Regions from separate parts of the Erwinia wuhanensis genome, predicted to be linked through region 2. Evidence: predicted binding sites of a transcription regulator. Region 2 holds the regulator's gene; each other region holds the start of a gene.
What was found. Region 2 encodes CRP, which controls carbon source genes, mostly activating them, when cyclic AMP is high. Its sites were predicted from a motif close to ATGTGANNNNNNTCACAT; they were not measured.
Positions count from the first base shown of each region.

Region 1: a site for CRP is predicted at 1,862-1,879, ahead of aaeR (HTH-type transcriptional activator AaeR). Genes of this name have one in related genera too.
Region 3: a site for CRP is predicted at 6,908-6,925, ahead of azuC (stress response protein AzuC). Genes of this name have one in related genera too.

Region 1 covers NZ_JAUJUH010000003.1:21,837-32,354, reverse strand. The annotation lists gene aaeB (p-hydroxybenzoic acid efflux pump subunit AaeB) at 1-479, opposite strand, end outside; gene aaeA (p-hydroxybenzoic acid efflux pump subunit AaeA) at 485-1,417, opposite strand; gene aaeX (p-hydroxybenzoic acid efflux pump operon protein AaeX) at 1,425-1,628, opposite strand; gene aaeR (HTH-type transcriptional activator AaeR) at 1,897-2,814, shown strand; gene tldD (metalloprotease TldD) at 2,859-4,304, opposite strand; gene yhdP (AsmA2 domain-containing protein YhdP) at 4,387-8,166, opposite strand; gene rng (ribonuclease G) at 8,260-9,729, opposite strand; gene QZH36_RS07885 (Maf family protein) at 9,719-10,312, opposite strand; gene mreD (rod shape-determining protein MreD) at 10,321-10,518, opposite strand, start outside.
Region 2 covers NZ_JAUJUH010000009.1:44,508-55,025, reverse strand. The annotation lists gene argD (bifunctional acetylornithine/succinyldiaminopimelate transaminase) at 1-730, shown strand, start outside; gene QZH36_RS19165 (YccS/YhfK family putative transporter) at 825-2,903, opposite strand; gene crp (cAMP-activated global transcriptional regulator CRP) at 2,962-3,594, opposite strand; gene QZH36_RS19155 (OsmC family protein) at 3,900-4,304, shown strand; gene QZH36_RS19150 (phosphoribulokinase) at 4,297-5,166, opposite strand; gene QZH36_RS19145 (YheU family protein) at 5,388-5,603, opposite strand; gene QZH36_RS19140 (hydrolase) at 5,560-6,594, opposite strand; gene QZH36_RS19135 (LysE family translocator) at 6,678-7,280, shown strand; gene tauA (taurine ABC transporter substrate-binding protein) at 7,558-8,535, shown strand; gene tauB (taurine ABC transporter ATP-binding subunit) at 8,545-9,312, shown strand; gene tauC (taurine ABC transporter permease TauC) at 9,309-10,136, shown strand; gene tauD (taurine dioxygenase) at 10,133-10,518, shown strand, end outside.
Region 3 covers NZ_JAUJUH010000006.1:235,657-246,174, reverse strand. The annotation lists gene adhP (alcohol dehydrogenase AdhP) at 1-229, opposite strand, end outside; gene QZH36_RS15805 (MFS transporter) at 538-2,124, shown strand; gene bglB (beta-galactosidase BglB) at 2,156-3,295, shown strand; gene kduD (2-dehydro-3-deoxy-D-gluconate 5-dehydrogenase KduD) at 3,309-4,070, shown strand; gene QZH36_RS15790 (RpiB/LacA/LacB family sugar-phosphate isomerase) at 4,113-4,754, shown strand; gene QZH36_RS15785 (SgcJ/EcaC family oxidoreductase) at 5,108-5,563, shown strand; gene QZH36_RS15780 (hypothetical protein) at 5,736-5,918, shown strand; gene QZH36_RS15775 (hypothetical protein) at 6,027-6,368, shown strand; gene azuC (stress response protein AzuC) at 6,753-6,830, opposite strand; gene mntP (manganese efflux pump MntP) at 7,003-7,569, opposite strand; gene QZH36_RS15765 (DUF1158 family protein) at 7,941-8,183, shown strand; gene mgtA (magnesium-translocating P-type ATPase) at 8,395-10,518, opposite strand, start outside.

The DNA.
Region 1 (10,518 bases), on a different contig from region 2:
TCGGCCAGAATGGCGCAGACGATGCCGATAATGATTTCGCTACAGCGCTCGACGGCAAACTGCGGCGCCAGCAGCACCGAGCCGTTAGCGTCCAGGCTGACCACGATAATCAGCGCCGTATAGCCCGCCAGGCCCAGCGCATAGGAGTTTTCAACTTTGATTAAGGAGGAAAGCCAGACGCAGAAACCGGCCCACAGACAGCACAGCAGCAGCATCACCACCGGCGCGCGGATGGTGGCGATCATAATCGTCAGCGCGGCCAGGCAGCCGATAAAGGTGCCGATAATACGCAGCATCCCGCGATGGCGCAGCGCGCCGGAGAAAGGATCGCCGCCCGCGGCAAAGGCCGTGCCGCCTGCGACGATACAGGCGGTCATTACCGCCCAGCGCGGCGTTTCCAGATTAAAGTGAAAGCCGATCAGCAACGCCAGCAGAATGGCGAAGGTCAGCTTGATCGGAAACCGCAGTTGATACCACATGGCGCTTAGCCGAACTCACGCAGGCGGTGCATCAGCTTCATCGCTGGCGACATCTCCTGCGGCTGACGATCCTGAGCGCCCGTCACAATCACGGTTGCCGTCGTGCCGGCAGGATAAAGATTGCCCTGCTGCTGGTCGAGATGAATACGTACCGGCACGCGCTGCGCCAGACGCACCCACTCCAGGTTGGAATCGATGGTCGCCATGCCTTTGCTGTCGACGGTGCTGCTGCTGTTGGTCACGCCAGCGGCCACGCTGTCAACGGTGCCCTGCAGCACGCGGTTGCTGCCCAGCGGCGTGATCTCCACGCGATAGCCGGGACGCACGCCTTCCAGCTTGGTTTCTTCCATATAGGCCAGCACGTAGAAGGTGTGCTGCTGCACCAGCGCCACGGCGGTAGAGCCGCGCGTGATAAATTCGCCGCGATAGACGTTCAGGTTAGTGATCCAGCCGTCCGCCGGGGCTTTGACCACGGTACGCTCCAGATCCAGCTTCGCGGTATCGCGCGTGGCGACGGCTTTCGCCAGCTGGTGTTCCGTAGTCTGGTAATCGCTGTTGGCCTGCTCGATAGCCTCACGCGACATAGCAGAGACGCCGAGCTGATTGCGGCGGCCTGCCTCACGGCGTTTTTCACTGACCAATGCCTGGTAATAGGCCACGTCCGCTTCCGCCTGGTTCAGCGCCTGCTGATAGCGCGGCTGATCGACCACGAACAGCACCTGGTCCTTTTTCACCAGCTGGTTATCCCGCACGCGCACGTCGGTGATCAGGCCGCTGACGTCTGGCGCGATAGCGACCACGTCCGCCGTGAATTTTGCGTCGCGCGTCCACGGCGATTCTGTGTAGTAAACCCAGACGTGGAAAATACCAACAACGGCAATGACCACCAGGATAAGGGTGATGGCAAACCGGGAAATTTTTCTTGTTAACGCTTTCACTGTGACCTCAGACAAACAATCGGGAAACCAGGTAGAACAGGCAGCAGTAGAGTGCTGTATTAAATAACGCAGGATGCCAGACCAGGTCATAGATCCCGGTGGGCGTAAGCAAACGACGCACCAGCCAGAACAGCATCAATGACACGATAATCTCAAAAAATATGGGCGGGAAGGAGAGCCCAAATATCACAATAACCGGAAGCACGCTCATCTCTTATCCTTGTCGGGTTTACCGGGCGCTCCGCCACAAAAAAACGGCCGCCCCGGACAGGGTGGCTGCTGCTCTACGGATGATGATGTCAGATTAACCGCAGACGGTCTTATCAAAAACCGGCGCTGTATGAATAATAGCGTATTCAGGCGTCAGCATTTCGGCGAGTTGAGTTACGGAATGGTAACCCGGCGATGCTATAGTAACGCGGCTGACTATCTGTTTTCTACCAAATGTGATCTAAATCACTTTTAAGCCAGAGTTAATAATGGAAAGAATGAAGGGCATGTCCGTGTTTGCGCGTGTGGTGGAGCTGGGCTCTTTTACCGCTGCCGCCAACCATCTGCAAATGAGCGTTTCCGCCGTCAGCCAGATCGTGGCGAAGCTGGAGGATGAGCTACAGGTCAAGCTGCTGAACCGCAGCACGCGCAGCCTGGGCCTGACCGAAGCCGGAAAAATCTATTTCCAGGGCTGCCGCAGGATGATGTCGGAAGCGCAGCAGGTGCACGAGCAGCTGTACGCCTTCAACAATACGCCGATCGGCACGCTGCGCATCGGCAGCTCTTCGACCATGGCGCAGAACGTGCTGGCGAATATGACCGCCGAGATGCTGAAAGAATATCCTGGCCTGACGGTGAACCTGGTTACCGGCATCCCTGCGCCCGACCTGATCGCCGACGGACTGGATCTGGTGATCCGCGTTGGCGCGCTGCGCGATTCCAGCCTGTTCTCTCGCCGCCTTGGCTCAATGCCGATGGTGGTCTGCGCCGCCAAAAGCTATCTGGCGCAGCACGGTACGCCGGAAAAGCCTTCGGATATCGGCAACTTTTCCTGGCTGGAGTACAGCGTGCGGCCCGACAACGATTTTGAGCTGACGTCGCCGGAAGGCCTCGCCATTCGCCTTTCGCCGCAGGGACGCTTCGCCACCAACGATTCGCAAACGCTTATCCGCTGGCTGGTGGCCGGAACGGGCATCGCCTACGTGCCGCTGATGTGGATCATTGACGAGATCAACGCCGGTAAAATCGAGATCCTGTTTGCGCACTATCAGTCCGATCCCCGGCCGGTTTATGCGGTTTATACGCAGAAGGACAAGCTGCCGCTGAAGGTACAGGTGTGTATCAATTATCTGACGGATTACTTCCATAAGGTGGCGGACGTGTACCAGGAGTATCGGCAGAAATAAAAAAGGCGAGCCGCTATGGCTCGCCTTTTCGTGGTCGCTATCCGTCAGGCGGTGCCGCCCACGGTCAGCTTATCCAGCTTCAGGGTCGGCTGGCCAACGCCGACCGGCAGGCTTTGCCCTTCTTTGCCGCAAACGCCCACGCCTTTATCCAGCGCGAGGTCGTTGCCTACCATCGAGATTTGCTGCATCGCCTCAATACCGGAACCGATCAGCGTGGCGCCTTTCACCGGTTTGGTCACTTTGCCGTTCTCAATCAGATAGGCTTCCGAGGTCGAGAAAACAAATTTCCCGGAGGTGATATCCACCTGACCGCCGCCGAAGTTTGGCGCATAGAGGCCATACTCGACGCTGGCGATGATATCTTCCGGCGTCGACTTGCCTGCCAGCATATAGGTGTTGGTCATGCGCGGCATCGGCAGATGCGCATAGGATTCGCGGCGGCCGTTGCCGGTAGGCTTAACGCCCATCAGGCGGGCGTTTAGCTTGTCCTGCATATAGCCTTTCAGCACGCCGTTTTCGATCAGCACGTTGTACTGGCCCGGCACGCCTTCGTCATCCACCGCCAGCGACCCGCGCAGGCCTTCGATGGTGCCGTCATCGACCACGGTGCAGAGATCGGACGCCACTTTCTGGCCAATCTGGCCGCTGAACACCGAGGTGCCGCGACGGTTGAAGTCGCCTTCCAGACCGTGACCAACCGCTTCGTGCAGCAGCACGCCAGGCCAGCCCGCGCCCAGCACCACCGGAATGCTGCCCGCCGGCGCCGCGACGGCGCTCAGGTTGACCAGCGCCATCCGCACCGCTTCACGCGCCCAGGCTTCCGCGCGGGTTTCGCCAGACTCGTCGGCCAGGAAAAATTCGTAGCCGAAACGGCCGCCGCCGCCGCTGGAGCCGCGCTCGCGCTTGCCGTTGTCCTCAACCTGCACGCTTATCGACAGGCGAACCAGCGGACGCACGTCGGCCGCCAGCGTGCCGTCGGTGGCCGCCACCAGCACCATCTCGTAAACGCCGCTCAGGCTGGCGCTGACTTCCTGTACACGCTTGTCCGCCGCACGCGCCGCAGAATCCACGCGATGCAGCAGCGCGATTTTCTCTTCACGGGTCAGGCTTTGCAGCGGATCGGCCGTTGGGTAAAGCGGGCGGTTCATTACCACGCCCAGCGTGTGCGATTTGCCGTTGCCCTGCTCGCGCACAATACTGCGCGCCGCCGTGGCGCTTTGCGTCAAAGCGTTCAGCGTGATCTGATCGGCGTAGGCGAAGCCCGTTTTTTCGCCGCTGATGGCGCGCACGCCGACGCCCTGATCGATGTTCCAGGAGCCGTCTTTGATAATCCTGTCTTCCAGCACCCAGGATTCGTGGTAGCCGGACTGAAAATAGAGGTCGGCGTAGTCCAGCTTGCGTTCCGAGAGCTGACCGAGAAGGGAAAAGAGATCCTGTTGGTTAATATTATTAGCAGTTAGTAACTGTTCACTTACCAGATTCAGACTCATGTATTCTCGCTCTGTTTGGGAGCCAGTCGCCGCTGGCGTCGTAATCTCTATAGCCTGAGGCAATTCCCCGGTCACGTCAAATTCACTTCGCGCTCTTTTCTCGCGGCTTGCGCAGCACTTCGTCAATTTGCGGCTTATCGAGCGGCCCGGAAAGATGGTAGCGCAGCACCGAGATCTTATTCCACAGCGGCGCCAGCGCCTTGCTGGCGGCAAAGACCGCTGCGCCGACCACCGGATTAACGGCGAACGCGGCGGCGACGCCGACGGTCGCGGAAATTTCCGGCGCGACTACCGCTTCCATATCGATTTGCCGTTTCACCAGGTCGATTTTGCCCTGCATGGCGATGTCGGCTTCCAGGCCATCCACCAGCAGGTTATCGGTACGCAGCACGCCCTTTTCAATCCAGGCAGTGCCGTTAATGGAATCAAAATAGAAGCCCTGACTGAAAGTGTCGGTGAAATCAAGGCGCAGCTTGCGCAGCAGCGCATCGAAACTGACCAGCCGCAGCAGCTGGCCGGCGCGGCCGGTATTCACATCGGCAATTTGTCCGGCGCCCATGTGCGATTTCAGCACACCGCTCAGCGTCGCCACCGACGGCTGCCACGGCGCGGCCTGCCAGTGAAGATCGTAATCGATGTTAAACGGCGCATCCCGCAGCGGCGAATTCATGCCGAACCAGTTGGTGGCATCGTCAACTTTTTTGCCGCTGAGCGAGCCTTTCAGCGCCGTGCGCTGCGCGCCCGGCTGGTTGACCCATTCGCCTGCCACCTTCAGTTTTGCGCTGCCGATATCGATCAGGCCGTTTTGCAGCTTTAAGGTATCGCGGGTGTGGCTCAGATCCGCCGCCATCCGGCCGAAGCGCTGGCCGCGCAGCCAGCATTCGTTGCAGCTCAGATTAACGGCGGGCCAGCTGCTGAAATCAATTCCGCTGGCCTGCTCGCCGGAAAACGGCGTGGAGCCGCTGGCCGCTGGCCACTGCGGGTTGTAATAGAGGTAGCTGAGCTGGCCCAGCCACGGCGCGTGCTGTCTCATTACCAACTTGCCGTCGATCTCGCGTCCTTTGGCCTGCACCACGTTTTCGCCCGCTACCGTCTGGCTCAGCGTTGCCTCCAGATCGTGCCAGCGCTGCCCGCCCAGCGTCAGCGCCGGCGTGCGCAGCGTGATATCGCCCGGCAGATAAGCCTGTCCGCCGCCTGCGCCTGTGCCGCCCGCCAGCAGCCCCAGCCAGGCTTCACCATCCAGCGGCGGCAGATTAAGCGTCATGCCTGACGTTGCCGGCAGCGGCGGCGTTTGCGTGGCGTCATTTTCCCAGATGCCGCGATCGACGCGTAGCTGTTTCCCCAATAGCCAGCGGCTGTTGAAACGGTGCTTTTCACCTACCGCGCCATGCAGCGTAAAGGCCGACAGATCGCCCTGCGCCTGAACGCGGATCGGCATCGGCGCAGCCCGCTCTTTATCCAGCGGCGAAGGTAAGTTACTGCTTACATTTTTCAGATCGCCGGTCAGCGAGACCTTGTAGTTCGCGCCTCCGCCGTGCGGCAGCGTAATGGCGACCGCGCTTTGCCAGCTGGCGCTGCCGTTCAGTTTTTCGCGCAGCGCCTTCGGCACCGCGTCGATTTTGCCCGGCTGCCAGTCGCCTTTAAGATCGACGCCGATAGCGTAATGCTTTTCGCCTTCCTGGGTAGTAAACGTGACGCCCATCGGCTGCCCGAACCAGCTGGCGGTCAGCGGCTCGCTTTGCAGATTGCCGTTGTCGTAAGTGAAGCGGCCGCTCAGCTGTTTGATGGTGCTGTTAAGCGGTTTAATAAACAGCGAATTATTATGCAGAGCCACATCGCCGCTGGCTTTAACTTCCTGCCCATCCAGCGGGATATTCAAATGTAAGCGACCGCTTACATCGCCGCCGATCTGTAGCTCGTCCAGCGCCGCGCCCAGCGTTGGCTTCAGCGGCGTCTGGTTAAAGTAGCGGCCGATTTCCGTGCCCGCCCCGCTGATATCGCTGTCGATAATCAGCTTTTCTTTCATATAGTCAGGAATAACGGCGGCAACGTTTTTGCCCTGCACGTTGCCCAGCATTGCCCGATCCGCCTTCATAAACAGGCCGTCGTTGATAAAGTTCAGGTTGATATCCAGCTTTTCCAGATCCGGCCAGCCGGGCTGGAAGCGATAGGTCGCCTGACGCAGCGGCACCCAAACCTGGAACATACCGTCGTTGTGTTTGAAAGGGAAAAGCTGGGGATTGCCCGCAAACAGCAGCGTGGCGTTTTGCGCCTGCCCGCCTTTGATGGCGCCGCTGAGATAGTCGACCAGTTTGGTGCCCATCAGCGGTTCCGGGAAGTAGCGCCAGGCGTCTGCCGCATCGGTCAGGTTAATGCCGGCCAGAATATCCAGCCGCGGCGCCTGCTCTTTGACCTGCGCCCAGGTGAAGTCGCCCTTCGCCCACAGCGAGCGCGCCTGCACATCCAGATCCCGTCCGGCCAGCGTGACGCCCTGCTCGTCGCTCCGCCAGCTGAAGGCGCCGCTGGCCTGCGCGATTTGCAGCGGCGCGCGGAACATGGTGCCATCGGGCAGCGAGGCATCTTTCAGCCTGAAATTCAGCTTGCCGTCCGTGACGCTGCCGGTAAGCGAGCCGCTAAAATGCTGCATTCCCGGCAGCAGCTCCCAGTGCTGCCAGCTCAGATTTTGCCAGCGGGCCTGAAAGCGGGTTTTCTCCGGCTGCTGTAAAGGAAGATCGGCGGCCAGCGCCTGAACTTCGCCGTGCGGCTGCAGCGTGCGCCAGTTAGTCAGCAGCGTCGGCGTCACTTTGGAAAACAGCGGCAGCAGCGCATCGATACGCTCAAGCGCCAGATGGGTGGCGCGTATGCGTAGCTCTTCCGGGCTGGACGAACGTTGCGGCAGCCAGAGCAGCGATACCCGCCCTTTTGGCCAGGCTATGCCGTCGGTATGCAGGCTGGTTCGCGGCATTTCGGCACGCCAGCCCTGCTCAACGCGGCTGATATGGGCGGCGAGGTTATCCACGGTGAAGTGGTGTGCCTCGTTTTCGCCCTGCCATTCCGCGCCGCCTTTCTTTAATAAGATATCGCCGCTGTGGATTTCGCCGTTTTCAAGGCTCATCCAGGCAGCCAGCGAGAAGCGGGCGCTTTTCAGCGTGGTGTTGTCCTGCATCCACTGGCCCAGCCAGGGTTTGACATCCACATCGTCCGCCTGCATCCAGGCGCGCCCGGTATCGAGATAGCCATTGGTGTCGCTGAGATCGAGACGCACCTGTACCACGCCGTGCTGGCCGGTAAAGCTGGACAAACTGACCAGCCCTTCCGCACGGTGACGGTTTTTTTCGTTCAGCCAGGTAAGCTGCGGCATATCCAGCCTGGCGCGCTGCCCGGAAAGCGTCAGAAAACTGATCTGGCTTTGTTGCAAATCGAAGTGGTCAAACTGACGCAGAAAGAGATCGCTGAACTGGCCCGGCTTGAGCTCTACTTTGCCGCTGTCGCCGGCGGTGAGCGGCGTATTGGTGACGAGATCCAGTCGCCAGAAGACGAGATTGCGAAACTGCGGGCGCAGATGCAGCAGCGATTGCCAGACGTCAAAGGCCAGCGAAACGCGATCGACCTTCAGCGAGCCGCCGTCCTTCAGGCCGATATTAAGGGCTTTGATTTCCAGCACCGGGCCGAAATTCTCCCAACGCCCGTTAAGGGAAGCGGCTTCTACCGGCATGTCGATAGCGCTGGAAAGGCGCTGCAGCAGAGGCGTGCGCCAGCTGTTGATATGCGGCATCGCCAGACGCAGGCCGCTGACTATCAGCGCAATAATAACGACGATTATTGCGCCGGTCAGTAGCAAGATCCTCGGCAATTGCCTCACACACCTCTCCTTGATGCCCGTCACTGCGGGCAATAACTGTATTTATCCCCGGTGGGGCGCGCTGGCTTTGTTCTGAGCGGGATAGCCGATGGCTTACATCATCACCACGTCAAACTGCTCCTGAGTATAGAGCGGTTCAATCTGTACTTTCACCTGCTTGCCGACGAATATCTCTACTTCCGCCAGCGCATGGGATTCGTCGGTTTTCAGCGCCTCGCCAACCGCAGGCGAAACGTAAACCAAAAAACGGTCCGAATCGTAGGCGTGATGAACGCGGACTATTTCGCGCATGATCTCATAGCAGACGGTTTCCACGGTTTTCAGCGTGCCGCGTCCTTTGCAGACCGGGCAGTCCTGACACAGCACATGCTCAATGCTTTCCCGCGTGCGTTTACGGGTCATCTCTACCAGCCCAAGCTGCGAGAAACCATTGATGCCGGTTTTAACCCGATCCTTACTCAGCGCCTGCTCCAGCGAGTGCAGCACGCGACGGCGGTGATCTTCGTTATTCATATCGATAAAGTCGATAATGATAATGCCGCCGAGGTTGCGCAGACGCAGCTGGCGGGCGATCGCCTGCGTCGCCTCGACGTTGGTGTTAAAGATGGTTTCATCCAGATTGCGATGGCCGACAAAGGCGCCGGTATTGATATCGATGGTGGTCATCGCCTCGGTTTGGTCGATGATCAGATAGCCGCCGGATTTCAGCTCCACCTTGCGATCCAGCGAGCGCTGGATTTCGTTTTCCACATCGAACAAATCGAAAATCGGCTGCTTGCCGGTGTACAGCTCCAGCTTTGCCGTCATTTCAGGAATGTATTCGCTGGTGAACTCCACCAGATGTTCCCACGTCTGACGCGAATCGATACGGATACGATCCAGGGCGGCCCCGGCGAAATCGCGCAGGATACGCTGCGACAGCGCGACTTCACCATAGAGGCGGCAGCGGGTTTTATTGCGCTTTTTGCGCTCGATGACCTTAGTCCACAGACGTTTTAGAAACGCGGCGTCGGAAGCCAGCTCCTGTTCGCCCACGCCTTCGGCGGCGGTGCGGATAATATAGCCGCCCAGCTCGTCGCAGTAGGCGGCCACCACGGACTTAAGACGCTCGCGCTCCGCTTCGCTTTCTATACGTTGCGAAACGCCAACGTGCGACGCGCCCGGCATAAAGACCAGATAGCGCGAAGGCAGCGTGATATCGGTGGTGAGACGCGCGCCTTTAGTGCCCAGCGGATCTTTCACCACCTGCACCATCAGATCCTGTCCCTGGCGAACCAGTTCGGAAATATCGCGTACGGAAAAGTTTTTACGCTCGTCGCCCGCTACGCATTCGGTATGCGGCATGATGTCGGAAGCGTGCAGAAAGGCGGCTTTTTCCAGCCCGATATCGACAAAGGCAGCCTGCATGCCCGGCAGAACCCGGCTGACGCGCCCTTTATAGATATTGCCGACAATGCCCCGGCGCGCTTCGCGTTCAATATGAATTTCCTGCAGAATGCCGCCGTCAATATAGGCGACGCGCGTTTCCGAAGGGGTAATATTTACCAGAAGTTCAGCCGTCATCTTGTTCCCTTACCTCACGCAGCGCGTGAAACTGGCTCAGCAGCTCAGCCGTTTCCACCAGGGGCAGCCCCACCACCGCGTGATAGCTTCCATTGATTTTTCTGACGAAATTCCCGCCCAGTCCCTGAATGCCATAGGCGCCCGCTTTATCCATCGGCTCGCCGCTGGCGATATAGGCCGCAATGTCCTCCTCGCTCAGCAGGCGAAAAGTGACTTCCGTTACCACCATGCACGCCAGCTGCCGTTGCCGATCGGCCAGCGCGACGGCCGTCATCACCTGATGCGTCTGGCCGGAAAGTTTAGCCAGCATCGCGGCGGCGGCGGCCTCGTCTGCCGGTTTCTCCAGCACTTCGTTGTTCAGCACCACGATGGTATCGGCGCCCAGCACCGGCAGATCCTGCTCCGCCACCGCCACGCCGGCCTGCGCTTTTTCCAGCGCCAGACGCCGGACGTAGGCTTCCGCCATTTCGCCGGGCTGCTGCCGCTCTTCAACCTGCGTGCTTAAACGCGCAAAACGCAGACCAAGCTGCGTAAGTAATTCACGACGACGGGGAGAACCGGAGGCCAGGTAAAGGGATATCATACTCTTCCTTATTGTACGGCAAACTGGCGACGTATTTTTCTCATCAGCAAGAACAGCCAAGGCCACAGAATACCGTCTATTACGCTGCTCCAGAAGATTTCCGGACGAAACGAGACGTTAATAACTAAAAATTCCGCCCAGAAGACAATGACATCCATCGCCAGCGACAGCACCATCACCATCAGCGCCTGCTGCCAGAGCGCCAG
Region 2 (10,518 bases):
TAAACCGGCGGACATCGTCCACGTGCCGTTTAACGATCTTAACGCGGTAAAAGCGGTTATCGACGACCATACCTGCGCCATCGTGGTGGAACCTATCCAGGGCGAAGGCGGCGTGATGCCGGCTACTCAGGCGTTTATGCAGGGGCTGCGCGAGCTGTGCGACCAGCATCAGGCGCTGCTGGTGCTGGATGAGGTACAGAGCGGCATGGGCCGCAGCGGCAAGCTGTTTGCGTATGAACACTACGGCGTCCAGCCCGATATTCTGACCACCGCCAAAGCGCTGGGCGGCGGCTTTCCGGTCAGCGCCATGCTGACCACCAACGAGATCGCCTCGGTGATGGCGCCCGGCGTGCACGGCACCACCTATGGCGGCAACCCGCTGGCCTGCGCGGTAGCGGAAGCGGCGCTGGATATCATCAATACGCAAGAAGTGCTGAACGGTGTAGAGGCGCGCCGCGAGCAGTTTGTCGCCGCGCTGAAAGCGCTGGACGCGCAGCTGGATCTGTTCAGCGACATTCGCGGCAAAGGCCTGCTGATTGGCGCGGCGCTGAAGCCGCAGCATGCCGGTAAAGCGCGCGATATTCTGAACGCCGCCGCCGCCGAAGGCGTAATGATCCTCAATGCCGGGACGGACGTGATCCGTTTTGCGCCGTCGCTGGTCATTGAACCGACCGATATCGAAGAGGGCATGAACCGCTTCGCCACCGCCGTGAAAAAACTGCTGGCTTAACTCGTCAGGCCGGAAGCCTCGCGCTTCCGGCTAAACAGGCGCGTCGTCTGCACCAGGCCGCTTACACGCGCCGAAAAACTTCTGCTCAGCATCATCAGGCTGATTTCCGTAAATGGCGCGACAGCCAGCGGCCATGATGAGGTCGGCTGCTCCAGGCCAACGAAGAAATAGTGTGCATCACGCCAAGATGTTCCAGGATCCGCTTTATGTGCCTTTCCATCACCGTGGTCGCGCCCTGCTGAAAGGGCGTATCCGTCTCCAGCACGTTATTTGTGGAACTCGGCCCGTCATACTCCAGCCGCTGCTGGCAGCGCTGTAGCGCAATTTCGCACGCCTGTAGATAGCGCTCGGCCAGCTGCGGCGTCAGCATGGTATGTTCACGCGCTAAAATGGTCATGGCGTTGATATGCTCAACGATAAACTGACTGTGCGTAACCCAAAGCTTCATATCGGCCAGGTAGCGGGCGTCGAAACCCGGCTCCTGCATCGCCTGGTTCAGCGAGTTAAACAGCGCGTTGTGCGCCTGGTTAACGCGCATACGCTGCCAGGCAAGCTTCTGCGGACTCTCTTCGTCCCCCAGCAGTTTCTGGAGCGCTTCCTGATAGGTTTCCAGCGCGTCGTGCGCATTCTGCCGCAGCAGGCCGCTTTGCCACTGCGGCCACAGCCAGATCATCCCGGCAAAGGCGATCAGGCAGCCCATCAGCGTATCCAGCAGGCGCGGCAGCAGAAAGTCGGCGCCGTTCAGCGACAGCAGCTGAAGCGAATATACCGCCGTCACGGTAAAGCCGATCGTCGCCAGGCCGTAATATTTGCGGATCACCAGATAGCCCGCCAGCGTCAGCGTCAGCATCACCAGCAGCACAGCCGATTCCGGCACCTGAAAGCGTAGCGTCAGCGCGGCCACCACCAGCCCGCCCAGCGTGCCCAGCGCACGGTGCTGAATGCGTACCCTGGTCGCGCTGTAGCCGTTCTGGCTGACAAACATCACCGTCATCAGCAGCCAGTAAGGCTTGGGCAGATTAAAGGAGAGCGCCAGGGTGCTGGCGAAAGCGAGCATAACCGCAAACCTGGCGGCGGTGCGCAGCGCGGCGGATTTCAGCGACAGATAGCTTCTGATGGCAGATAGCAGCGGCAGTCGTTTCTGACGATCCGCCATCAGATCGCGCTGGTAAAGCGGACGCTGGGTACGCAGCACGCGGGCGATACGGCTGAAATGCCAGGCGCAAAAGTTGCCGACCGGGTTGGCGGGATGCTGGCGGGCAATTTTTTCCAGCGCCTGCAGCTGTTTATCCATGCTGAAACGTGTCGGCAGACGGTGATAGAGAATATCGTCCGCCAGCTCGCGCAGCCTGGCCGCAATGGTCTGCGCGTTCCAGCGGATCACCGCCTCGGCATGGCTCTGCTCCACCAGTTTTTGCACCTCTTCCGGCTGATGCAGGCTGACGGCGATATGCTCCTGCAAATCCAGCGCAACCTGAAAAGCGCGGGTCAACCGCTTATGGTGATTATCGTTGCTGGCGGCCAGCATGTGCATTTGCTGATAGCAGGTATTGATAAGGTCGACCGCTTTTTGCTGGCGAGCCAGCAGCGGCGGCAGCGTTTTTTCCGGGTCGGCAAGCTGCGTCAGCAGGCTGTATTTGGCCTCGCAGTAGCCGGCCAGCTCGCGATAAAGCAGGCTGAGCGTTTCCCGCATCGGCTGCTCTTTCCACAGCCAGAACCAGAACCAGTTAAAGAGGCCGTACCAGACCGTGCCCAGGATATAAAGCGACGGCGGCTGCCAGATGGGCATCCGACCGGCCAGGCTCAGGGTAAAGATGCCGGCAATCAGCGCGCCGGGCAGCAGTCTGCCATGCAGCGGGCTGATTTCGCCGGTCACGCCCAGCAGCATGGCCATGGAAAACAGGATAATGGGCAGGGGAACGGCATAGTCGCCAAGATACTGCACCAGAAAGCTGCTGAAGGCGAAAAGGCCGCCGCCGATCAGCAGACGTTTAAAGAAGCGTTTATGGGGCGTATCCAGACCGGCGATATTGCAGCAGGCCGGCACCAGCGAGAACAGCAGGCCGTTTTGCAAATTGCCCAGCAGCCAGCCGACGGCGACGGGCAGGCAAAGCACCAGCGTCTGCCGCAGGGCGTAGTTAACTTCGGGATGGTAGATGAGTCGGCGCCACATTGCTTTGTACCCGCTGAAAAGGCGCAACGAAGGCATTGCGCCATGCAATCAGAGCGGTTTAGCGTGTACCGTAGACCACGATGGTTTTACCGTGTGCGGAGATCAGATTCTGATCTTCCAGCATCTTCAGAATACGGCCGACGGTTTCGCGCGAGCAGCCGACGATCTGGCCAATCTCCTGGCGGGTAATTTTGATCTGCATCCCATCCGGGTGGGTCATAGCGTCCGGCTGTTTGGCCAGATTCAATAGCGTTTGCGCGATGCGACCTGTCACATCGAGGAAAGCTAAATTGCCCACTTTCTCGGAGGTAACCTGCAGGCGGCGCGCCATCTGTGAAGAGAGACGCATCAGGATATCCGGGTTGACCTGGATCAGCTGGCGAAACTTCTTATAGGAGATTTCCGCCACTTCACAGGCCGTTTTTGCCCGCACCCATGCGCTGCGCTCCTGGCCTTCTTCAAACAGGCCAAGCTCGCCGATAAAATCGCCCTGGTTAAGGTAAGACAGGATCATCTCTTTACCTTCTTCATCCTTGATGAGCACCGCTACCGCGCCTTTGACGATGTAGTAAAGGGTTTCTGCTTTCTCACCCTGGTGGATCAGCGTGCTTTTGGATGGATACTTATGAATATGGCAATGTGACAGGAACCATTCAAGTGTCGGGTCTGTTTGCGGTTTGCCGAGAACCATTCGCTGTTATCCTCTGTTGTTATCGTGCCTAAATACAGGGGCAGAGTTCCCTGACAGGCGTTGAAATAGTCAAGCGCTTCCCATGCAGGAAAGTTATTCGGCTCTCTGTTGAGTGCCGGGCTCGTTATGTCGTCCCGTTTCGTCTGGTCTGTAGAGTACTGACGAAATACAGCCTTGTTTGTAGCACAGCTTTGCATGGGTGTCTTCTGTTGTCTCGCTTCAGCATAGCGGGAAATCTGCCGCGCTGCTGTTTTAGTTGCCTTAAGCCGACCGCGGCTTAACTAAATGAATTAGAGGAGTTTGTTATGCAAGCGAGCGTCAAATGGGTGGAAGGGCTGACCTTTTTGGGAGGATCCTCATCGGGCCATCAGATCGTGATGGACGGCAACGCGGGCGATAAAGCGCCCAGCCCGATGGAAATGCTGCTGATGGCGGCAGGCGGCTGTAGCGCGGCGGAAGTGGTTGCCATTCTGCAAAAAGGGCGTTTCACGGTAGAGAACTGCGAGGTGAAGCTGACGTCAACCCGGCGCGAGAAACCGCCGCGTCTGTTTACCCGCATCAACCTGCATTTTATTGTCAGCGGCAGCGGGCTGACGGATAAGGCGCTGGCGCGCGCGGTCAGCCTTGCGGTCGGGAAATATTGCCCGGTCGCGCTGATGCTGGGTAAGGGCGTGACCCTTACCCATAGCCATGAGATGGGCGTTACTTGATAGCTTTGCCTTCCATCAGGCGCTTGACCAGCGGCCCCATAATCAGCTCCATTGCCAGGCCCATTTTGCCGCCCGGCACCACCAGCGTGTTGATATGGGAGATAAAAGAGCCTTGCAGCATCGCCAGCAGATAGGGGAAGTCAATCTGTTCCAGCGCCTGGAAATGGATAACCACAAAGCTCTCGTCAAGCGAAGGAATGCCGCGCGCGGCAAAAGGGTTGGACGTATCCACGGTAGGGACACGCTGGAAGTTAATATGGGTGCGGGAAAATTGTGGCGTAATGAAGTTAATATAATCGTCCATTGAGCGCACCACGGAATCCATCACCGCCTCGCGTGAATGACCGCGTTCGCTGGTATCGCGGATCATTTTTTGGATCCACTCCAGGTTGACGATAGGCACCACGCCCACCAGCAGATCTACATGCTGCGAGACATTGTTCTGCGGCGTCACCACGCCGCCGTGCAGCCCTTCGTAAAACAGCACGTCGGTGGGTTCCGGCAGCGGCTGCCACGGCGTAAAAGTGCCGGGCACCTGGTTCCAGGGCACCGCTTCGTCATAGGTGTGCAGATATTTTCTGGACTGGCCGCTGCCGCTGCGGCCATATTCCGCGAAGGTTTGCTCCAGCAGCGAAAAATCGTTGGCCTCCGGGCCGAAATAGCTGATATGGCGGCCCATATCGCGCGCTTTGCGGATTGCCATATCCATTTCGGGACGGGTATAGCGATGGAAGCTGTCGCCTTCCACTTCCGCCGCGTGCAGGTTCAGCTGCTGAAAAATTTTGCGGAAGGCCAGGCTGGTGGTGGTGGTGCCCGCGCCGCTGGAACCGGTCACGGCAATCACTGGATGTATGGCGGACATAAACGAGTTTCCTGTGAACGTTATTCCGCCATTGTTATCACGTTTTGCTATAGCCTGTCATCTTCTGCCCAGGGGTGAGCGCGCGGCAGAGGTTATGCAATAAAGCCAAGCGCGAACAGCGGTTTAGCCGTCAGGAAAACGAGATCGCCGTCTTCCGACTAGCCAAGCGGTAAGAAGAACACGGCGTCGCCGATAGGCTTTTGCCCCCTCAGCGGGAGGCGTTAACGGATCTGGCCTTTAGGCATGATATTGACCGTCTCGTGCAGCTCTGACCAGACCAGCACCGCCTCGCCGTTTGTCAGCTGACGACGAACGTCATTGACTTTTTGCTCCAGCGAGCGCTCCTGCTCGCCATAGTCGGTGCCTTCCCGCAGCACGAAGGCTTCAATCAGGTTAGCGAGCGTGTCCGGGTCCAGTTCTTTCCAGGGAATAATCATCGTTGTCCAGCCAGGTTGAAAGCCATTGCGGTATACGCTGCTCCAGCCACATTTGCGGCCTGCGCAGCGTTCCCCCCACGAATCCCACATGTCCGCCGTGCTGCGTCAGCTGATACGTTACGCAATCGGGCAGCCTCTCGGTTGCAGGAATGACCTCGTCGGTCATAAAGGGATCGTCTTTAGCATGAATAATCAGCAGAGGTTTACGCACGCCGGAAAGCAGCGGCAGCGCGCTACAGCGGCGATAGTAATCCGTCGCGTCCACAAAACCGTGCGCTCTGGCAGTAATGGCGTCGTCAAACTCCCTGAGTCTCTTAAGCGCCTTAAGCTGCGTCAGATCGACAGGCAGCGTGCCGGGCCAGGCGTGCAGTTTGCGGGTGGCGTTCTGCTTCAGCAAGTTTAGCAGGTAGCGCTGATAGACACGCGAGAATCCCTGCTCCAGCCGCTGGCTGCAGGGTTCCAGCATCAGCGGCGCGGAAACGATAACGCCGGCATCCAGCAAACAGCTGTCGCCCTGTTGGCCCATCAGGCAGCCCAGCATATTACCGCCAAGCGAAAAGCCCACGGCAGCGGTCGCCACCGTTCCCCAGGTTTCCCGTAGCCAGCGTAAAAAATAGCTGGCGTCTTCGGTTTCGCCCGAATGATAAATGCGCTCGAGACGGTTCGGTTCGCCGCCGCAGCCGCGAAAATGCATCACCACGCCCAGCCAGCCGCGCTGTCGACAGGCCTGCAAAAGCCCGTGCGCGTAAGGGCTGTGAAAGCTGCCCTCAAGGCCATGAAAAAGCACCACGCGCGGCTTGTGGCTCGCCTGCGCCGGATCTTCGCTCCAGGCAAGATCGACAAAATCACTGTCCGGCAGCGGCAGGCGCTGCCAGTGCGGCTGCAAAGCGATACGGCGACGGACCAGGCGCGGCAGGATGGTTTGCAAATGCGCGTTGCTCATGCCCGCCAGTGGACGAAAAGTATTTTCCAGCGACCCGTCAAAATTCATCTTCAAAAGGCTTCCCGGATCCTTGTCGTACTGTTAGCTTCGATAAGTTTGTTGTTAAGTGGGGTGAGGAGCGCCCGTTTCATATGGAACTGAAACTGTTTTTGTCGATGCTGGGTTTTTTGTGGGTCGCTGCGATCACGCCAGGCCCTAATAATATGTTACTCACCGCCTCGGGCGCCAACTTTGGTTTTCTGCGTTCGCTGTGGCTGCTGATCGGCATCATGATCGGGATGCAGGTCATGCTGCTGCTGGTCGCGTTCGGTATTGGCGGCCTGATCCTGCTTTATCCTGCTTTGCATCTGGTGTTGAAAATCGCCGGGAGCGTCTATCTGCTGTGGCTGGCGTGGAAAATCGCCACGGCGAAATATGAGCGGCTGGATACCGGCACTCTCCCCACAGCGCCAATGCCGTTCTGGCAGGGCGGCCTGCTACAGCTGATCAATCCCAAAGCCTGGCTGATGGCGCTGGGCGCGGTCGCCAGCTTCAGCCTGGGCGGTGAGGCTTATCGGGGATCGGTAATGGCTATCAGCTTTGCGATGGCGCTGGTCAACCTGGTTTCCGGCCTGATCTGGCTTGGCTTTGGCACGCTGATTGGCCGCCTGCTGCGCAGCCGTCGCGCCTGGACGCTGTTCAATATGGCGATGGGCGTGCTGACAGCGGCCTGCGTGCTGCTTATCTGGCGCTAAGCAGAGTGCCTGGCGAACGTCGCTTCAGGCAAAGTGCTTTCCCCATTCTCAATTCGTAAGCAGCGGGCGCCGTTACGGCGGGTTTTTGAACCCGCTACTTACGCTGCTGCCAGCCTCTGACGTCTTAAAGGCAATCCCACTCTCCGGCATTAAAATCCTGTTTTTCTTCTAAGGACTTATCGTTATAACCGATAATTTTTTATTACTTTATCGCGGCAAGTGCTCTCGGTTACAAAGGCGTTGTTCACTTTTATAACAATAACGACCGGAGCAAAGCATGGCGCATAAATTTACTCTTTCACTGCTGGCCTTCAGCCTTTCTTTTTCGGCGCTGAGCGCACAGGCTTTGGACGTTACCGTGGCGTATCAGACCTCGGCAGAACCGGCCAAAGTGGCCCAGGCCGATGACGCTTTTGCCAAAGCCAGCGGCGCAAAAGTGGACTGGCGCAAGTTTGACAGCGGCTCCAGCGTGGTCAGAGCGCTGGCTTCGGGCGATGTGCAAATCGGCAATATCGGCTCCAGCCCGCTTGCCGTAGCGGCCAGCCAGCAGGTGCCGATTGAGGTGTTTCTGCTGGCGTCGCAGCTCGGCAGTTCCGAAGCGCTGGTGGTGAAGAAAAGCATCAAGGATCCCAAAGATTTGATCGGCAAACGTATCGCCGTGCCTTTTATCTCCACCACTCACTACAGCCTGCTGGCCGCGCTTAAGCACTGGGGCATCAAGCCGGGCCAGGTGCAAATCGTCAATCTTCAGCCGCCCGCGATTATCGCTGCCTGGCAACGTGGCGACATTGACGGCGCCTACGTCTGGGCGCCGGCGGTGAACGAGCTGGAGAAGGAAGGAAAGGTACTGACCGACTCCGCGCAGGTCGGCAAGTGGGGCGCGCCAACGCTGGACGTCTGGGTTGTGCGTAAAGATTTCGCGCAGCAGCATCCTGAAGTGGTCACCGCTTTCGCCCGTAGCGCGCTGGAGGCGCAAAAAGCCTACCTGGACAGCCCTGAGCAGTGGCTGAAAGATGACAATCACCTCAACAAGCTGTCGCGTCTGAGCGGCGTGCCGACACAGCAGGTGCCGGGGCTGGTAAAAGGCAACACTTACCTGACGGCGCAGCAGCAGGTTGAACAGCTGGGCCAGCCGGTCGATAAGGCTATCGGCGATACCGCACAGTTTTTAAAAGAGCAGGGCAAAGTGCCGCAGGTTGCCAGCGATTACAGTGGCTTTGTCACCAACCGCTTTGTTAAAAATCTTACGCAGTAAGGAGCCGCCATGCTTTCAGTCTCGCATCTGACGGCCCGCTACGACGGCCACCTCGCGCTTGAAGATATTAACCTGACGATTGCCGGGGAAGAGCTGGTGGTGGTGCTGGGGCCTTCAGGCTGTGGCAAAACCACGCTGCTGAATCTGATTGCCGGTTTTCTGACGCCGGAGTCGGGCAGCATTACGCTGGACGGCCAGCGCGTAACCGGGCCGGGAGCCGAGCGCGGCGTGGTGTTTCAGCATGAAGGGCTGCTGCCGTGGCGCAACGTGCTGGATAACGTCGCCTTTGGCCTGCAGCTGGCCGGGATGGATAAAGCGACGCGCCATCAAACGGCCCGTCAGATGCTGAAAAGCGTCGGGCTGGGCGGCGCGGAAAAGAAATTTATCTGGCAGCTTTCCGGCGGGATGCGCCAGCGCGTAGGTATCGCCAGAGCCTTAGCCGCCGATCCGCAGCTGCTGTTGCTGGATGAGCCCTTCGGCGCGCTGGATGCCTTTACCCGCGAGCAAATGCAGGAGCTGCTGCTGAACCTGTGGCGGGACAGCGGCAAGCAGGTGCTGCTGATTACGCACGATATCGAGGAGGCGGTTTTTCTGGCCAGCGAGCTGATCCTGCTGTCGCCCGGCCCCGGCAAAATTACCGAGCGTCTGCCGCTGGCGTTTGGCCGCCGCTATGCCGCCGGCGAAGCCTGCCGCAGCATTAAATCCGATCCCGCTTTTATCGCCACGCGGGAATATGTATTAAGCCGGGTGTTCCAACAGCGCGAGGTGTTTTCATGAGCCTGTTATCCACGGAGAAAGTCGCGGTGCGCCGATTGAGGCTGCGCTGGCCGTTTGGCCGTCAGCTTACCCTGAGCGTGGCGACCCTGCTGGTGCTGCTGGGCATCTGGTGGGCAGTAACCGCTTTTGGCCTGATCGCGCCGCTCTTTCTGCCCGCGCCGCAGCAGGTTTTCCATCAGCTGCTGGTGGTTGCCGGCCCGCAGGGTTTTATGGATGCGACGCTCTGGCAGCATCTTGCCGCCAGCCTGACAAGGATAGCGATAGCGCTGCTGGCGGCCACGCTGATCGGCGTGCCGGTTGGTATCCTGATGGGGCTGAACGCCACCGCGCGCGGCATCCTTGACCCGCTGATTGAGCTGTATCGACCGGTGCCGCCGCTGGCCTATCTGCCGCTGATGGTGATCTGGTTCGGTATCGGCGAAACGTCCAAAATCCTGCTGATCTATCTGGCCATCTTCGCGCCCGTGGTGATGTCCACGCTGGCGGGCGTCAAAAGCGCGCAGCAGGTTCGTCTGCGCGCCGCGCAGTCGCTGGGCGCCAGCCGCTGGCAAACGCTGTGGTTCGTGGTGCTGCCCGGCGCGCTGCCGGAAATTTTAACCGGGCTGCGGATCGGTCTTGGCGTCGGCTGGTCAACGCTGGTGGCCGCCGAACTTATCGCCGCCACGCGCGGGCTGGGCTTTATGGTGCAGTCCGCCGGTGAATTTCTGGCAACCGATGTGGTACTGGCAGGCATCGCCGTTATCGCGCTGATTGCTTTTTCGCTTGAGCTGGGGCTGCGAGCCTTACAGCGCCGTTTAACCCCCTGGCATGGAGTCACATCATGAACGAACGTCTGTCTGTTACCGCGCTTGGCCCCTATATCGGCGCGCTGGTCGCTGACGTGGATCTCAGCCGCCCGCTGAGCGACGCGCAGTTTGAGCAGCTTTACCATGCGCTGATCCGTCATCAGGTGCTGTTCTTCCGCAATCAGCCCGTTACGCCTGCCCAACAGCGAGCGCTGGCGGCCCGTTTTGGCGATCTGCACATCCATCCCGTCTATCCGCACGCGCCGGATGTGGAAGAGATTATCGTGCTGGATACGCATGATGATAACCCGCCGGACAACGATAACTGGCACACCGACGTGACCTTTATCGAGACGCCGCCGGCCGGGGCGATCCTGGCGGCAAAGCAGCTGCCGGAAACCGGTGGCGATACGCTCTGGGC
Region 3 (10,518 bases), on a different contig from region 2:
CCACCTTCAATGAGGTCACGCCAGGCCCGACCTCGCTGACGACGCCGACGCCTTCATGGCCGAGCACCACGCCGGTACGATCGCCAAAATCCCCATTTTTAACGTGCAGATCCGTGTGGCAGACACCGCAGCATTCCATTTTTAACAGCGCTTCGCCATGCGCCAGCGCGCGCAGCTTTTTCTCAACGATATCGACAGTATGATTCTTGTTGACCACGGCAGCTTTCATTGTGCTTTCCTCTTCGGTTGGGTTTTTAACTATATAAACATTTTCACCGCTGACTTTGATTTAACGCCATAAAATCAACCACAGATCGCAACAAATCTTGCCTGGCAAAGCCTGAATGGCTAATTCAATAAAATTGAAACGCCATTTTATTAAATTAGTGAAGCCGCCCGCCGCTATCTTCTTTTCTTCGCCACCGCCTTATATCGGCTGGCAAAATCGCAAAGGTTTTCTGGACGTCATAACTCTAACGTACTTCCTCTCCCGACATACAGCCGGGCTGTGCATGTTGGTTACTCAGGATGAACATTATGACAATACGTAAACCAGGAACGCTTAATTATCTCGCCTATGGATCAGGGGATTTTCTGGGTGCCGGTACGATGGCATTAACATCTGCCTGGCTGCTTTACTTTTACACCACCTTCTGCGGCCTCAGCCCTATTGAAGCCACCTCTATTTTCGCCATGGCGCGCATTGTGGATGGCGTGGTCAGCCCGCTAATGGGCTACTTAACCGACCACTTCGGCTCTACCCGACTCGGCAAACGCTTCGGCCGCCGTAAATTCTTTATCCTTCTGGGCATTCCCCTTGTGTTCAGCTACAGCCTGATGTGGGTCGGCGACATGACCTACGTCTACTACCTGCTGACCTACCTCTTTTTTGAAGTGGTCTACACCTCGATTCTGGTGCCTTATGAAACCCTGGTGCCGGAGATGACCGACGACTTTAAAGAGAAAACCAAATTCTCCGGCGCACGCATCGCGCTGGCGCAGCTTTCCGCTATTCTGGCCGCTTTCCTGCCGGGTATCCTGCTGGCTTATTTCGGCAAGGATAATCCGCTCTCTTTCTTCTATTCCAGCCTGGTCTTTTCCGTGCTGTGCGCCATCGTGCTGACGCTGGTTTATCGCTATACCTGGGAGCGCCCGGCCGAGAAAAAATCCGCCGCCGCGCTGGCAGCCGAGCAACAGAAGCTGACGCTGGGGCAAAGCCTTGGCCGCCTGAAAACCGAGCTGTTATCTACGCTGCGCATCCGTATCTTCCGTCAGCATCTGGGCATGTATCTGGGCGGCTATATCGCGCAGGACGTTTTTAACGCCGTGTTTACCTACTACGTGGTATTTGTGCTGATGCAGCAGGCCACCGTGGCTTCCAACCTGATGGGCACGATGGCGATCCTCCAGTTTGTTGCCGTGATCGGCATGATCCCGCTCTGTATCCGTATTGGGCCGGCGCCCGCCTACCGCATCGTGGTGGCGCTGTTTGCGCTCAGTACGCTTTCCTACGGCGTGCTTTATTACAGCGGCATGAGCGATGTCTTCTCGCTGCTGCTGCTGATCTCCGCTATCGCTGGCCTGGGCCGCGGCGGCATTAACTACGTGCCGTGGAATATCTATACCTACATTGCGGACGTGGACGAGGTGATTACCGGTCAGCGTCGCGAAGGCATTTTCGCCGGGATCATGACCCTGACGCGTAAGGCTTCGCAGGCTGGTGCCGTCATGCTGGTCGGCATCCTGATGCAGCTTTCCGGTTTTGTGGCGGGCAGCACCGAGCAGGCCGAAAACGTCAGTCATGCGATCCTGATGATCATGTGCGGCGGCACGATCCTGGTCCTGTGCATGGGCTTCCTGATCTCCCTGCGCTTCAAGCTGAATTTGACCACGCACAAAATCCTGCGTGACGAAACCGAGAAAATGCGCATAGCGGGCGGCGTCGTCCCTGACAGCATCACGCCGCAGGCTCGCGCTACCGTCGAGATGCTGGCCGGAATGCCTTACGAATCGCTGTGGGGCAATAACAACATTGGTTACCTGAATCGGCACAAGCCAGCGGCCGGCACTCTGCCCGCTCAGACCACAAAAGCGGCGCCCGGCGACAATTTAACGCATTCATAGTCAACTTAAGATCCACGAGGACAGAGCAATTATGGTCGTATACCCAGTAAAACACAGCCCACTCCTGCGCCAGCCGGAAAGGTTTATCTCCAGCCAGGAGCTGCATCAGCTGATCAACAAACTGGTGGACAATTTGGTGAATATTACCGACGAAACCGGCGAGTTTTTACTGAGGCTTGACGATGGCCGGGTGATTGACACCAAAGGCTGGGCAGGATGGGAATGGACGCACGGCATCGGCCTGTACGGCATTCATCAGTATTACCGCCAAACCGGGGACGATCGGCTGCGAGCCATCATTGATAACTGGTTCAACGACCGTTTTGCTGAAGGTTCCACCACCCGTAACGTGAACACGGTTTGCCCGTTTCTGACGCTGGCATACCGCTATGAGGAAACCCGCGATCCACGCTGGCTGCCCTACCTGGAAAGCTGGGCAGACTGGATTATGCATGATATGCCGCGTACCGATATGAGGGGTTTGCAGCACATCACGCTGGCGGAAGAGAACCATCAGCAGCTGTGGGATGACACGCTGATGATGACCGTGCTGCCGCTGGCAAAAATCGGCAAGCTGCTGAACCGCGCGGACTATATCGAAGAAGCCAAGTATCAGTTTATGTTGCATATCCAGCATCTGATGGATAAGGAAACCGGGCTGTGGTTCCACGGCTGGACGTTCGATGGTCACCATAATTTTGCTAACGCTCGCTGGGCGCGCGGCAACAGCTGGCTGACCATCGTTATTCCGGAATTCGTTGAGCTGCTTGAGCTGCCGGAAGGTGATGCGACCCGGCGCTATCTGCAACAGGTGCTTTCCCGCCAGCTGGAGGCGCTGGAAAAATGTCAGGACGAAAGCGGCCTGTGGCATACGCTGCTGGACGATCCCAACTCCTATCTTGAAGCCTCCGCAACGGCTGGCTTCGCCTTCGGCATGTTAAAAGCCGCGCGTCGCCGCTGTGCCGATCCTCGCTATATAGCGGTGGCGGAAAAGGCGATTAAAGGATTGATCTCCCGCATCAATAAGGACGGAGAGCTGACACAGGTTTCCTTTGGCACCGGCATGGGTAAAGACCTCGATTTCTACCGCCAGATACCGCTGACCTCCATGCCTTATGGCCAGGCGATGGCGATCCTGTGTCTGGTGGAATACCTGCACGTCTATCTATAAATAAGGAAACTGCATGATTCTTGACGATTTTTCTCTACAGAGAAAGGTGGCTGTGGTCACCGGTTGTAATACCGGCTTAGGGAAAAGTATGGCAGTGGCTCTGGCACAGGCGGGCTGTGACATCGTGGCGATTAATCGCCGCGATCCCGCCGATACCGCGGCGGAAGTCGGCGCAACGGGAAGACGCTTTCTCAGCTTGCAAGCCGATCTCGGCCGTCAGGATCGGCTGTCATCACTGTTGGAACGTGCGGTAGAAGAGATGGGGCATATCGATATCCTGGTCAACAACGCGGGTTTGATCCGCCGCGAAGACGCGCTGAACTTCAGCGAACAGGATTGGGATGACGTGATGAACGTCAATATCAAGACGCTGTTCTTTTTATCGCAGCTGGCCGCCCGTCAGTTCATTAAGCAAGGGAGCGGCGGCAAGATTATCAATATTGCCTCGATGCTCTCTTTCCAGGGTGGCGTGCGCGTGCCTTCCTATACCGCGTCGAAAAGCGCGGTGATGGGGCTGACGCGTCAGCTGGCCAACGAGTGGGCGAAATACGGCATCAACGTTAACGCGCTGGCGCCGGGTTATATGGTCACTAACAACACGGAGCAGCTACGCAGCGATGAAGAGCGCAGTGCGGAAATTCTGGCGCGTATCCCGGCAGGCCGCTGGGGTACGCCGCAGGATTTAATGGGTCCGGTGATTTTTCTGGCATCAAAAGCCGCTGACTACATCAACGGCTATACCCTTGCGGTAGATGGCGGCTGGCTGGCGCGCTGATGCGCCATCGGCCTCTCAATGACTGAATACTGGAGAACAAAGATGAATATTGCACTGATGATGGAAAACAGCCAGGCGGCGAAAAACGCCGTGGTGCTGGAGCAGTTACAGGCCGTAGCGGCGCAGAATAAAGACGCGGTGTTTAACGTCGGCATGAGCGACGAGAACGATCATCATCTGACCTATATCCACTTAGGCATTATGGCCAGCATTCTGCTGAACGCAAAGGCGGTAGATTTCGTGGTCACCGGCTGCGGCACCGGTCAGGGCGCGCTGATGTCGTTAAATATCCATCCTGGCGTGGTTTGCGGCTACTGCCTCGATCCGGCGGATGCGTTTCTGTTTGCGCAAATCAATAACGGCAACGCGCTGTCGCTGGCCTTTGCCAAAGGCTTTGGCTGGGGCGCCGAGCTGAACGTGCGCTATATGTTTGAAAAGGCCTTTGCCGGCCGCCGGGGCGAAGGCTATCCCGTCGAGCGTAAAGAGCCGCAGGTACGCAACGCCGGTATCCTCAATCAGGTAAAAAGCGCGGTAATCAAAGATAACTATCTGGATACGCTGCGCGCAATTGACCCGGAACTGGTGAAAACCGCCGTCGGCGGCGAACGCTTCCAGAAATGCCTGTTTGAACAGGGCAAAGATGCAGAAATCATTGCCTGGGTTAAGCAGCTATTACAGAAATAAAAACGTTGGTGGTCGGCTTCGGCTGACCATCTTTTTTTACCCGCCCGGCTCCTGTCGTTTGCAATGCTCTGCTTATCCACACGGCGCATTTTCGCTATAAAAACCCTGCCTTTATCTCATCTTATTAAAAAAACACCCGGATAATATAAATCATGTTATTCATCTTTATTAATGCCGTTAATAATAAATAAATAAATAATTAACGCAGTGCTTACAATAAAGAATGCTTATTGACGTGATCTATATCAACCCTCTGGCATAGCCTTTTTCCATCGCTGCGAACGTTTAATATGCGTTTATTAGCTTCTGGTATTTTAGCTTTATTAAAAACACAGATACTACGGAGATAATTAATGAAGGCTGGATTAATTGGTTTGATGATTGCCGGCGTGCTTACCAGCTCGGCGGCTTTTGCTCAGGAAAGTACTTCCTGCGTTAAAATGACCGAGCAGGAAGTTGCCTCTATGTTCGATCGCTGGAACGATTCGCTAAAAACAGGCGATGCCAACACCGTTTCGCAGAACTATCTGTCAGATGCCGTTCTGCTGCCAACGCTGTCGAACAAAGCTCGCCTGACGGACGAAGAGCGCGTTGATTATTTTAAAAAATTCCTGGCGAAGAAGCCGGTTGGCCATATCGACAGCCGCACCGTTCGCATCGGCTGTAATAAAGCTATCGATACCGGCACCTATACCTTTACCTTTGGCGATGGTTCTAAAGCCGCCGCGCGTTATACCTTTACCTATGCCTGGGACGGACAGAAATGGCTTATTTCAAGCCATCACTCCTCCGCCATGCCCGAAGGTTAAGATTGCCGTCTCCACGGTTGAGATCGTGGAGACTTTTGCACCTCCTTCTTATTCCTCCCGCTAAAACTATTCAGGCGCCATAAAACACCGTTCCCGGTGATGGTTACTAAAATCGCCTTTCTGACCATGTAGAAGACGCTGCACTACCAGCCAGCTTTCCTGCCCGGGACTGGTGATAGCGGGCGACGATCGCGTCAATCCGCCGCCGCAGGGCATTGCGCTGTTTGATATCGTGGCGGCGGCAGAGAAAAAGCTGCATGTAGAAGCGGAGGCAAAACGTTACGCTCGCTACAGCGGCCCGCGCTTCGATCACCTCATCGCGCAGCAGATCGACTGGTACAGAGCCTGGCTCTGAATTAAAGTATTTACTCTTCAGGCGTACGGTGCCGGCCCGCTACGGAAGCGCTATCCTTAACGGGCCATGCCGAACCGGCCGAACGTAAATCCTTGTTAAGGAGCAAATATGAAAAAAATAATGCTGCTGCTTGCCGCTCTGGCGGTAACTGGCGCAGCGCAGGCTGCAGACTCAGACGATCCGGCCCAGGGCTATATCGCTAACCTTTGTACGCTGGTGACGCAGGATAAAGCAGCCGACTCGGCGGATGGCTATATCACCAAGCTGAAAGCGCTGCACATGCGCGGCCAGTCGCCTTCCGCGCAGGAAAAACCGGACTTTGACGAAGACGAAGCCCGAACCGTGGTTGCTGCCTGGATGAATCTGAGCGAAGACCAGAAGAAGCAGGCCAGCCAGAATATGGAAGCCTGTCAGAGCGCTACGCTGGACGAGTACCAGAGCCAGGATTAATGGCCTTTCGCCCTGCTGGCTGTGACGCAGTCAGCAGCGGCGGCTTCTTTTTGACTGCGTGGCGTCATCAAAACCGGCGGGCGGCAGAGAACGCAGGCGTAGCAAGCCAAAGCGGTCATTGTCATCAGCAGACCGGAAGCGATTGAAAAGCGAAGAGCGTGTTAGCGAGCTGAAAACGATTGAAACGTGGGATAAGCGAAGACGGGTTTAGCGAGTCGAAAGCGGGATAAGTGAAGAAGCTTTTAGCGAGTCAAAAACGGGATAAGCGAAGAAGGTTTTAGCGAGTCGAAAACGGGATAAGCGAAGAAAATTTTAGCGGGGTAACAGGTGATAACCATCGGTCTTTCCCTGACCGCGGCTATCGAGGGTTTCGGGCCGGAGCCATTAATACATAGCGCCTGGCGGTACGTGTTTAAATGTTTCAACATAGCTACGGAACACGTAATTGATAACTTTTTTCATTTTTTGCACCTGAAATTCAACTTTTATTGATAGAACGCAAAAAAAGTATACAAGAAGCGCACTTTCCAGGCAAATAAATTTGAAGCAGATCACATAATTCGCAAGATTATGCGAAAGCGAACCTAAACAAAAGCTAAACGAGACGGGTAAACCCGGTCTTTTGTCTGCACCTTTACAGGATGCCCAGGTGCTCAACCAGGATACTGGTGCCAATGCCAATCAGCACCACGCCGCCGAAAATCTCCGCCCACTTGCCCATCACCGGGCCAAGAAAACGGCCTAACAGGATGCCCGCCGAAGCCATTACCAGCGTCGAAGCGCCAATCGCCAGCGCGGTCGTCACAATATTCACCTGCAGGAAAGCCAGGCCGACGCCGACGGCCATGGCATCCAGACTGGTCGCAACGGCGGTCATCGCCAGCAGCCAGAATCCGTGACGCTGGGGCGCTTCGCACTCTTCATCCTTTTTACGGAAACCTTCCAGAATCATGCGGCCGCCAAGCACCAGCAGCAGCGTAAAAGCGACCCAGTGATCCCATGCCATTACGTAGCGGCTGGCTGCAATGCCTACGCCCCAACCAATCAGTGGCGTCAGCGCTTCAATCGCGCCGAAAATCAGGCCGATGCGCAGCGCTTCTCTCAGACCCGGACGCTGCAGGCTTGCGCCTTTGCCAATCGCGGCGGCAAAAGCATCCATCGACATGCCGAAGGCCAGAATAAGGGTTGCATATAGGTTCATTGTGGTTATACCGGTCTGGCGGTTATCTTCTCGCCCAGACATCAAAAGAACGGTTCTTGTTGAAGAAACAAGCCCCTCAGGCTTAATGTGCGTGCATCCTACCACGCGATTGCGCGTATAAAAAGACAATAAAATCAGTTGTTTAAGTATAGCCTTGGCTATACTTTTTAACGAATGCTAATTTCACGCAAAAAAGAGGCGCAAAAACACTAAAGGAATTACCGGGTTATGATGAGCGACCTTTCAGCCGGTGGGGAATTACGCGCGATAAAAATCGCCAAAAAGCGCCGAAAAAATTCCCTGCGCGTGCAAGGTTGAACCCGCCAGCCGTTTACCGGAAAATGGCCGTCACTGACCGAGACGGAACCGCTATGAACAATCCTTTTCTGACCTTTTTAATGCCGATGAGCACGCTGATGCTGGGCTTTCTCTCCGCGCTGCTGCTGCCCGCGCCCTGGTTTGGCGTGGAGCTGACGCGCCGCCTGACCACGCTGTTTCATCTCAGCGATGTCGGCCAGCTCTATACGCTGGTGTTCTGCCTGTGGTTTTTACTATTAGGCGCGCTGGAATACTATGTGATTCGCTTTATTTATCTGCGGTTTATCAAGGTATAAACAAACTTTTGCCGGCCCTCCACGCGGGTTCCGGATCAGGTTAACGACGGCGCGGCGGGCTTCGTTTACAGCTTCTGCCAACCGCGCCCGGCTCTATACCTGCTCCTTTTCAGTGGCCGAAGATCATCAGCAGGCCGCTGGACAGGATAACTAACGCAACAAAGAACAGCACGATAGCAGTGATGGCGTTGTTATATTTCATCTTTCCTCCTCAGAACCACTGGCCGAAACGGCGGATATAAAGGCGCTTCATTCCCTGCGTCACCAGGCAATAACCCAGCAGCGTCGCCACCAGCCACGGGAAGTAAGTCCAGGGCAGCGGCGTCAGCCCAACCGCTTCGCCCAGCGGTGAAAAGGGGATGGCGATCCCCAGCGCCATCACCAGCCCCGTCATCAGCATCACCGGCAGCGCCGCGCGGCTCTGGATAAAAGGGATCTTCTGCGTGCGCAGCATATGCACCACCAGCGTTTGCGACAGCAGACCTTCGACAAACCAGCCTGACTGGAACAGCGCCTGATGCTCCACGCTGTTGGCGGCAAAAACGTTCCACATCAGCAGAAAGGTGGTGACGTCAAACAGCGAAGACGTCGGGCCCATCCACAGCATAAAGCGGCCGATATTCCTTGCGTCCCACTTACGCGGCTTGCGCAGGAACGCCTTATCCATTTTGTCCCAGGGCAGCGCCAGCTGGGAAAGGTCATACATCAGGTTCTGGATCAGCAATTGGATAGCCAGCATGGGCAAAAAAGGCAGGAATGCGCTGGCGATCAGCACGGAAAAAACGTTGCCGAAGTTGGAGCTGGCGGTCATATTCAGGTACTTAATAATGTTGCCGAAAGTCTCGCGGCCTTTGATAACACCCTGCTCCAGCACCATCAGGTTTTTTTCCAGCAGAATAATATCGGCAGACTCTTTCGCAATATCCGTAGCGCTGTCGACGGAAATCCCGACATCCGCCTCCCGTAACGCTGGCGCATCGTTGATGCCGTCGCCCAGGAAGCCGACCGTATGGCCGTTTTGTTGCAGCATATTCAGCACGCGGGATTTTTGCAGCGGCGTCAGGCGGCAAAAAATGGTGCGTGAGTCCGCCAGCGTCGCCAGTTCGCGGTCATCCAGCCGCTCGATTTCGCTGCCACACAGCGGCTCTCCTGGCTCCAGCCCGACATCGCGGCAAATCTTACTGGTGATAATGGCGTTATCGCCGGTCAGCACTTTTACCGTTACGCCGTGCTCGTGCAGGGCGGCAATCGCTTCTCTGGCGCTCTCTTTGGGCGGATCAAGGAAGGTCAGCAGGCCGCAAAGCGTCAAATCCCGCTCATCATCCTTGTGCAGCGGCAGCGTTAGCGGCATATCGCTCAGATCGCGCTCGCCGATAAGCAGTACGCGAAAACCCTGCTGATTCCAGCGCGCCGCCTGTTGGCTCCACTGCTGACGCGCGGCCTCATCCAGCGGACGCCGTTCGCGTCCGTCCTGCCAGTGCGTGGCGACAGACAGCATTTCGCCCGCCGCGCCCTTGCAGATCAGTTTCTGCCGATCGTGTTCGTCCGCCACCACAATGGACAAACGGCGGCGTTCAAAATCAAACGGCAGCTCGTCGATTTTGCGATAGCGATGCAGCCCGCTAACCACCCATTTTCCCTGGCTGAAGCTCAGGATCGCCCTGTCCATCAGGTTTTTTACGCCGGTCTGATGGCGGCTGTTCAGCCAGGCCAGCTGCAAAACCCGATCGCTGCTGTGCCCGTGCGCGTCAAGATGCTGCGCCAGGATAATGCGATCCTGGGTCAGCGTGCCGGTTTTATCAGTACACAGCACGTCCATCGCGCTAAAATTCTGAATAGCGTTAAGCCGCTTCACCACCACTTTGCGCCGCGACAGGGCAATGGCGCCTTTCGCCAGATTAGAGCTGACAATCATCGGCAGCATCTCCGGCGTCAGGCCAACCGCCACGGCCAGCGCGAACAGCGTGGCGTCTGCCCAGTCGCCTTTGGTAAAGCCGTTGATAAACAACACCACGGGCACCATCGCCAGCATAAAGCGCACCAGCAGCCAGCTGACGCTGTTTACGCCGCGATCGAAAGCGGTTTGTGGCCGGCTGCCGGTCACGGATTTTGCCAGCGAGCCAAACCAGGTACGGTTGCCTGTCGTGACTACGACGGCGGTAGCCGTACCGCTGGCGACGCTGGTGCCCATCAGGCAGATATCGGGCCTGTTCAGCAGATCGTCATCTGGCTGGCACCGATCTGACGCGGCATGTTTTTCTACCGGCACCGCTTCGCCGCTTAGCGAAGCCTGGCTGATAAACAAATCTTTAGCGGTCAGCAGGCGCACATCTGC